Gluconacetobacter diazotrophicus PA1 5: one gene and its partner. The protein of the gene in region 2 interacts with the protein of the main gene of each other region in a pairwise test. Links are inferred from orthologs where the notes say so. Each region holds a gene or a part of one and is shown on either strand. Other genes may lie near its edges.

Region 1 (3,265 bases), 600 kb from region 2 along the record:
TTTCCAGCGCCCGCAGGCAGCCCCGGGTCGATCCATGTTCGCCCGATCCGAACGCCATCCCGGCATCCAGCGTGATGGCGATGCGGCGTGACGCGGCAGGGGCGTCCAGATGCGTGCCGCGCACGACGAAGCGCCGCCCGACCGTCTGTTCGGGAAACGAATCATAGGTCCGGGCCAGCCAGCCCTCGGCCTCGGTCCGCACGCGTTCCAGTTCCGCCGCGTGGCCGGTCACGGTCGCGGCCAGTGCCAGCGCACCCGTCAGTTCGCTGTCGCCGTAGCCGACATCGCGTACGCCTTCGACCCGCCACAGGATCTGGCTGTCATCCAGTTCGAAAATGCCGATGGTGGTGCAGACGACCGACAGCGCGTCCTCGTACGCCATCACGGCCTCGGCCGGGACGGTGACGGCAATGGTTTCCAGTTCCGTCGCATGCCGACGGGTCAGAGATGTCATGGGATCTTCTCGACAAATGTATCCAGGACCCGTTTCGGGCCGGCTTTCTCGAACGCGACTTCCAGCCGGTTGCCCTCGACGGACGATATGGTTCCGTATCCGAATTTCTGGTGGAAGACCCGCGTTCCCACCGCCATCGCGGCAGTCGGGCCCTTTTCCCCCACATCGGTCACGCGCGGCCGCCGCGCCATGACCGGGAAGGCGGTGGAAGAGAGGGGCGCATGGCCGAACGTCCGCGACCGTGCCTGCGCCGCGCCCCCCGTGGTGGTGACGTGCTCGGCCGGCAGTTCCTCGATGAACCGGCTGGGGATCGCCGATTGCCAGTTGCCGTAGATGCGCCGGCTGGCGGCGTGGCTGATGACGGCCCGGTGCCGCGCCCGGGTAATGCCGACATAGGCCAGGCGCCGCTCCTCCTCCAGCCCCTTCAGGCCGCCCTCGTCCAGGGTGCGCTGGGACGGGAAGACCCCTTCCTCCCATCCCGGCAGGAAGACGGTGTCGAATTCCAGGCCCTTCGCGCCGTGCAGGGTCATGATGCTCAGGCGCTCGGCGCCGGCATTCTCCTCGTTTTCCATGACCAGCGCGACGTGTTCCAGGAAGCCGCCCAGGCTTTCGAAATCCGCCAGGGCCCGCACCAGTTCCTTCAGGTTGTCCAGCCGTCCGGGCGCCTCGGGCGAGGTATCGGCCTTCCACATGTCGATATAGCCGCTTTCTTCCAGCAGCGTTTCGACCACCACCACATGCCCCTCGCGCGGCAGGGCCTCGCGTCCGCGCGCCAGGCAGGCCATCAGCGCGGTCATCTGCTCGCGCGCGCGGCCCTTCAGCGCGCCCCGCGCGATCAGGTCCATCACGGCGGCGGCCAGAGGCATCTGGCCCTCGCGCGCGGCGACATGGAATTTCTGCATCGCGGCCGCGCCGATGCCGCGCCGGGGCACGTTGATGATCCGCTCGAACGCCAGGTCGTCCGCCGGCTGGTTCAGCACCCGCATATAGGCCATGGCGTCGCGGATTTCCGACCGCTCGTAGAATCGCAGCCCGCCGACGACGCGATAGGGCAGGCCCAGGGTGATCAGCCGTTCCTCGAACGCGCGGGTCTGGAATCCGGCCCGCACCAGGATCGCGATTTCCGCCAGGGAATGCCCCCCGGCGCGCAGCCGCTCGACCTCCTCGCCCACCAGGCGGGCCTCGTCGTCCGAATCCCAGACCGACGCCACGCGCACCTTCTCGCCCGATGCGTCCTCGCGTCCCGGGCGCAGGGTCTTGCCCAGCCGCCCGTCATTATGCGCGATCAGGCCGGACGCCGCCCCCAGGATCTGGGCGGTGGAACGGTAATTGCGTTCCAGCCGCACGACGGCGGCTCCGGGGAAGTCCCGTTCGAAGCGCAGGATGTTCTCGACCTCGGCCCCGCGCCAGGAATAGATCGACTGGTCGTCGTCGCCCACGCAGCAGATATTGGCGGGCTGGCCCTCGCGCTGGGCCAGCAGGCGCAGCCACAGATACTGGATCGTGTTCGTGTCCTGGTATTCGTCCACCAGGATATAGCGGAACAGCCGGTGATACTGGGCCAGCACGTCGGGCCGGGTCCGCAGGATCTCGGTCACGTGCAGCATCAGGTCGCCGAAATCGCAGGCGTTCAACTGGACCAGCCGTGCCTGGTAGGTGGCATAGATCGGGCGGCACTGCCCGCCGGCGAAGTCGCAATCCTCGGCCGGGGTCACGCGTTCGGGCGTCAGGCCCCGGTCCTTCCAGCGCTGGATGACGCCCAGGATACCCTGCGGCGGCCAGCGCTTGGTGTCGATGCGCAAGGGTTCGATCACCTGCTTCAGCAGGCGCAACTGGTCGTCGGTGTCCAGGATCGTGAAGCCGCTGCCCAGGCCCACATATTCGGCGTGGCGGCGCAGCATGCGCGCGCACAGGGCATGGAACGTGCCCAGCCACAATCCCTCGACCGGCTCGCCCAGCAGGGCGCCGATCCGCTCGCGCATTTCGCGCGCCGCCTTGTTGGTGAAGGTCACCGCCAGGATCTGGTATGGCCGCGCCCGGCCCGACAGCAGAATATGGGCGAAGCGGGTGGTCAGGACGCGCGTCTTGCCGGTGCCGGCGCCGGCCAGGACCAGCAACGGACCGTCGGTCGTCTCGATCGCCGCCCGCTGTTCGGGATTGAGCCGCTGAAGGTAGTCGGGACGATCAGCGGCGGGACGCTCGGGGAAGGGGGCTGGGGTCTGGGTCACGATTTCCGTATAGGGCGTCCGGAGATTATGACCAAGCTTATGCGCGCGCATTCGCGCGGGCAGGCGGGTCTGTGGCCAGGCGTGAAAGAGAGGATGGAATGACACGGACGGGCGGGGATGGGGGGAAAGCCCCCCGACAGAGTGCCCCGTTCAAGGAGACCGGCCCCACCGGGCACCGCGCCCGGATGCGCGCGCGCGTGCTGGCATCGGGCGCCGGGTCGCTGGCCGATTACGAAATTATTGAAATGCTGCTGTTTTCCGGCGTGCCGCGCCGCGATACCAAGCCGATGGCCAAGGCGCTGCTGAACCGGTTCGGCAGCCTGGGCGCCCTGCTGTCGGCGCCGGCCGATGCCCTGCGCGCGGCGGGCCTGTCGGACCGGGTGGCGCTGCCGCTGATGCTGCCGGCCAGCGTGGCCGAGCGTCTGTCGCGCCCCGACCCGCTGACGCGCACGCCCATGCGCGACTGGGATGCCGTGCTGGCCTATTGCGACACGGTCCTGACCGGCGCACCGCCCGGCCAGTTGCGGATTCTCTTCCTCGACAGCAGCAACCACATCATCGCCGACGAAGCCCTGGACGCCGC
Region 2 (3,186 bases):
GCACGCCGATGCCGCGAATACCGTTTTCGTTGCGCGTGCCCTGGGCACGATAGCCCAGCCGATCGGGCGAATTGATGAAGACCCCCGTAGGGGTCACGTAATTGAACTTCCGCCCGGTGCGCCCGGTGGAGACACGTGTGCCGCCCAGCACCTGCCATGGCGCAGTCCCCGGCAGGGCCAGGACGAAACAGACACGCTGCACGCGGGGACTGCGATCGACCACCATCAGCAACTGCGCGCGATCGACCACGACGTCCGACTGCGCCATCTGCGCGCGGGCCAGCCCGATCCAACGCGCCTCGTCGGCCGGCGACAGCGGCTGGAAATGGGGAATGTCGCGCCGCATCAGCGTGGCCAGGCGCGCGGCCTCGGCCCGGGCGGCATCATCGTCCAGGGCAGGCAGCGGGGGAATGTCGATGGCCGGATTGTCTTCGGCAGGGGCGACGATCGTCGCCGGGGCGGCGGCCGGGGGCGCGGGGACAGGCGAGGCAGCACAGGCCGAAAGCGCGGCGGCCAGGATGACACCGCCCGCGATGGTCGTCCCGACCATCGAATAGACTGCCCGCATGCGCCCCCCTTCAGAAGCTGTTTCAAAAGCCCCGCTGCTGGCGATCCGACGCGCGTTTCCTGCGCTCCGCTGCTCACGGCCCACAAGGCCGCTCCGCTTCGGTGCTCTGAAACACACGCCGGGCGCGGCCCTTCGGGCCGCTCTCGCTCAGCATCAGAACTTCTGAAACAGCCTCTCAGCCCCGCCACCGGCCCGGCAGCGTCATAACAACCCTGTGTCATGACGCCCGGCACGGCTTCGCGTTCCCGGACGGGACGTGATGCACGGATGGGCGGGCCCAGGGGCCGCCCATCCGTGCGGCCGGTCGGTCAGATGTGGATGGCGCGCTTCTCGACGTCCAGCGCGGCCTCCTTCAACGCCTCGCTGAGGGTCGGATGCGCGTGGCAGGTGCGGGCGATGTCTTCCGAGGAAGCCCCGAATTCCATCGCCAGCGTGGCCTCGGCGATCATTTCGCCGGCGCCGGGGCCGATGATATGCACGCCCAGCACGCGGTCCGTGGTCGCTTCGGCCAGCACCTTCACGAAGCCGTCCGTCATGCCGATGGCACGCGCGCGGCCGTTGGCGGTGAAGGGGAACTTGCCGACCTTGTAGGTCACGCCGGACGATTTCAGGTCCTCTTCGGTCCGCCCCACGGTCGCGACCTCGGGCCACGTATAGACCACGCCCGGGATCGCGTCGTAATTCACATGGCCCGCCTGGCCGGCCAGGATTTCCGCGATCGCGACGCCTTCCTCCTCGGCCTTGTGCGCCAGCATCGGGCCGGCGATCACGTCGCCGATCGCATAGACGCCCGGCACGCTGGTCGCGAAATGACCGTCGGTGATGATCCGGCCGCGCTTGTCCAGTGCGACGCCGGCCTCTTCCACACCCAGGCCCTTGCTGTAGGCGTTGCGGCCGATCGCCAGCAGGACGATGTCCGCCTCCAGCGTCTCGGCCGTGCCGCCCGCCGCCGGCTCAACCGTCAGGGTCACGCCCTTGCCGGTCTTGTCCGCCTTGGTGACCTTGTGGCCCAGCTTGAACTGCAGGCCCTGCTTGGTCAGGATGCGCTGGAACTGCTTGGCGATTTCGCCATCGGTCCCCGGTACCAGGCGGTCGAGGAATTCGACCACCGTCACCTCGGCGCCCAGGCGGTGCCACACGCTGCCCAGCTCCAGGCCGATGACGCCGCCGCCGATCACCACCATCTTCTTCGGCACGGCGGACAGTTCCAGCGCGCCGGTCGAGGTCACGATGACCTTCTCGTCCACTTCGACGCCCGGCAGGCCGGCACTGTCGCTGCCGCTGGCGATCACGATGTGCTTCGCCGTCACCGGCTTGCCGTCCACCGTGATGCGGCCGGTGCCTTCCAGCTTCCCGGTGCCCTTCAGCCAGGTGACCTTGTTCTTCTTGAACAGGAATTCGACGCCCTTGACGTTGGCCTCGACCACCTCGCCCTTGCGGGCCATCATGCGGGCCAGGTCCAGCTTCACGCTGTCGAGCACGATGCCGTGCCCGGCATAGTCATGCGCCGCGGCATGATAGTTCTCGGACGATTGCAGCAGTGCCTTCGAGGGAATGCAGCCGACATTCAGGCAGGTTCCGCCCAGGGTCGCGCGCTTCTCGACGCAGGCGACCTTGAAACCAAGCTGCGCCGCGCGAATGGCGCAGACATACCCGCCCGGGCCGGCCCCGATGACGATGACGTCGTAATCGGTTTCCGCCGGCGGGGCGGCGGCAGGGGTCGCGGCCGGGGCCGGAGCGGCGGCCGGCTTGGCCTCCGCCTTCGGCGCGGGCTTGGCGGCGGCTGGGGCAGCCGCCTTGGGGGCGGCACCGGCGGCGCCTTCCTCGACACTGGTCAGCAGGGCGCCGACCGCGACCTCCTCGCCCTCGGCGACGGCATGCGCGCCCAGGCGGCCGGCGGCGGGGGCCGCGACCTCGACGCTGACCTTGTCGGTTTCCAGTTCCACCACCGGTTCGTCGGCAGCAACGCTGTCGCCCGGCTGCTTCAGCCATTTTCCGATCGTGGCGGTCGTGACGCTCTCACCGAGAGTCGGCACCTTGATTTCAATGGTCATGTTTCTGTCCTGCGTTCGATGGGTCGGATGGATCGGCGGGCCGGGCTGGGATTAGGAACCCGACCCGGCCCGGCGCATCAGACCTCGAGCAGCAGACGACGCGGGTCTTCCACGTTCTGCTTGACGCGCACCAGGAAGCTGACAGCCTCCTTGCCGTCGACGATGCGGTGATCGTAGGTCAGGGCGATGTACATCATCGGCCGGATCACGACCTGGCCGTTCACGGCGACCGGACGGTCCTGGATGGCATGCATGCCCAGGATGCCCGACTGCGGGGCATTGACGATCGGCGTGGACATCAGCGAACCGTAGATGCCACCGTTGGTGATCGAGAACGTGCCGCCCGACAGTTCGTCCAGTTTCAGCGACCCGTCACGCGCACGCTTGCCGAAGCCCGCGATCGCGCTTTCGATCCCCGCGAAGTTCAGCTTGTCCGCGTCGCGGATGACCGGCACGACCAGCCCGTTCGGGCCGCCGACCGCGATGCCGAGATTGATGAATTCGCGATAGATCACGTCGTCGCCGTCGATTTCCGCGTTGATCGCCGGGAATTCCTTCAGCGCC

Evidence for each region.
Region 1: the proteins of lpdA (region 2) and GDI_RS09470 interact in binary tests that used the Escherichia coli proteins (3 or more experiments, as listed by UniProt). The link is inferred for Gluconacetobacter diazotrophicus PA1 5 from one-to-one orthologs.

The regions. Positions count from the first base shown.
Region 1 is NC_010125.1:2,019,586-2,022,850, reverse strand. What follows is about bases 93-3,041. They hold GDI_RS09470 (ATP-dependent helicase), read right to left. Parts: upstream 2,734-3,041; coding sequence 451-2,733; downstream 93-450. Other genes in these bases: GDI_RS09465 (JAB domain-containing protein), read left to right, coding at 2,781-3,041; GDI_RS09475 (50S ribosomal protein L11 methyltransferase), read right to left, coding at 93-454. Also shown: more of GDI_RS09475, read right to left, coding at 1-92; more of GDI_RS09465, read left to right, coding at 3,042-3,265. UniProt on the Escherichia coli protein: A helicase with DNA-dependent ATPase activity. Unwinds DNA duplexes with 3'-5' polarity. Translocates on single-stranded DNA with 3'-5' polarity. Initiates unwinding more efficiently from a nicked substrate than double-stranded DNA.
Region 2 is NC_010125.1:1,420,472-1,423,657, reverse strand. What follows is about bases 250-3,119. They hold lpdA (dihydrolipoyl dehydrogenase), read right to left. Parts: upstream 2,623-3,119; coding sequence 877-2,622; downstream 250-876. Other genes in these bases: odhB (2-oxoglutarate dehydrogenase complex dihydrolipoyllysine-residue succinyltransferase), read right to left, coding at 2,700-3,119; GDI_RS06735 (L,D-transpeptidase), read right to left, coding at 250-568. Outside these bases: more of GDI_RS06735, read right to left, coding at 1-249; more of odhB, read right to left, coding at 3,120-3,186. UniProt on the Escherichia coli protein: Lipoamide dehydrogenase is a component of the glycine cleavage system as well as of the alpha-ketoacid dehydrogenase complexes.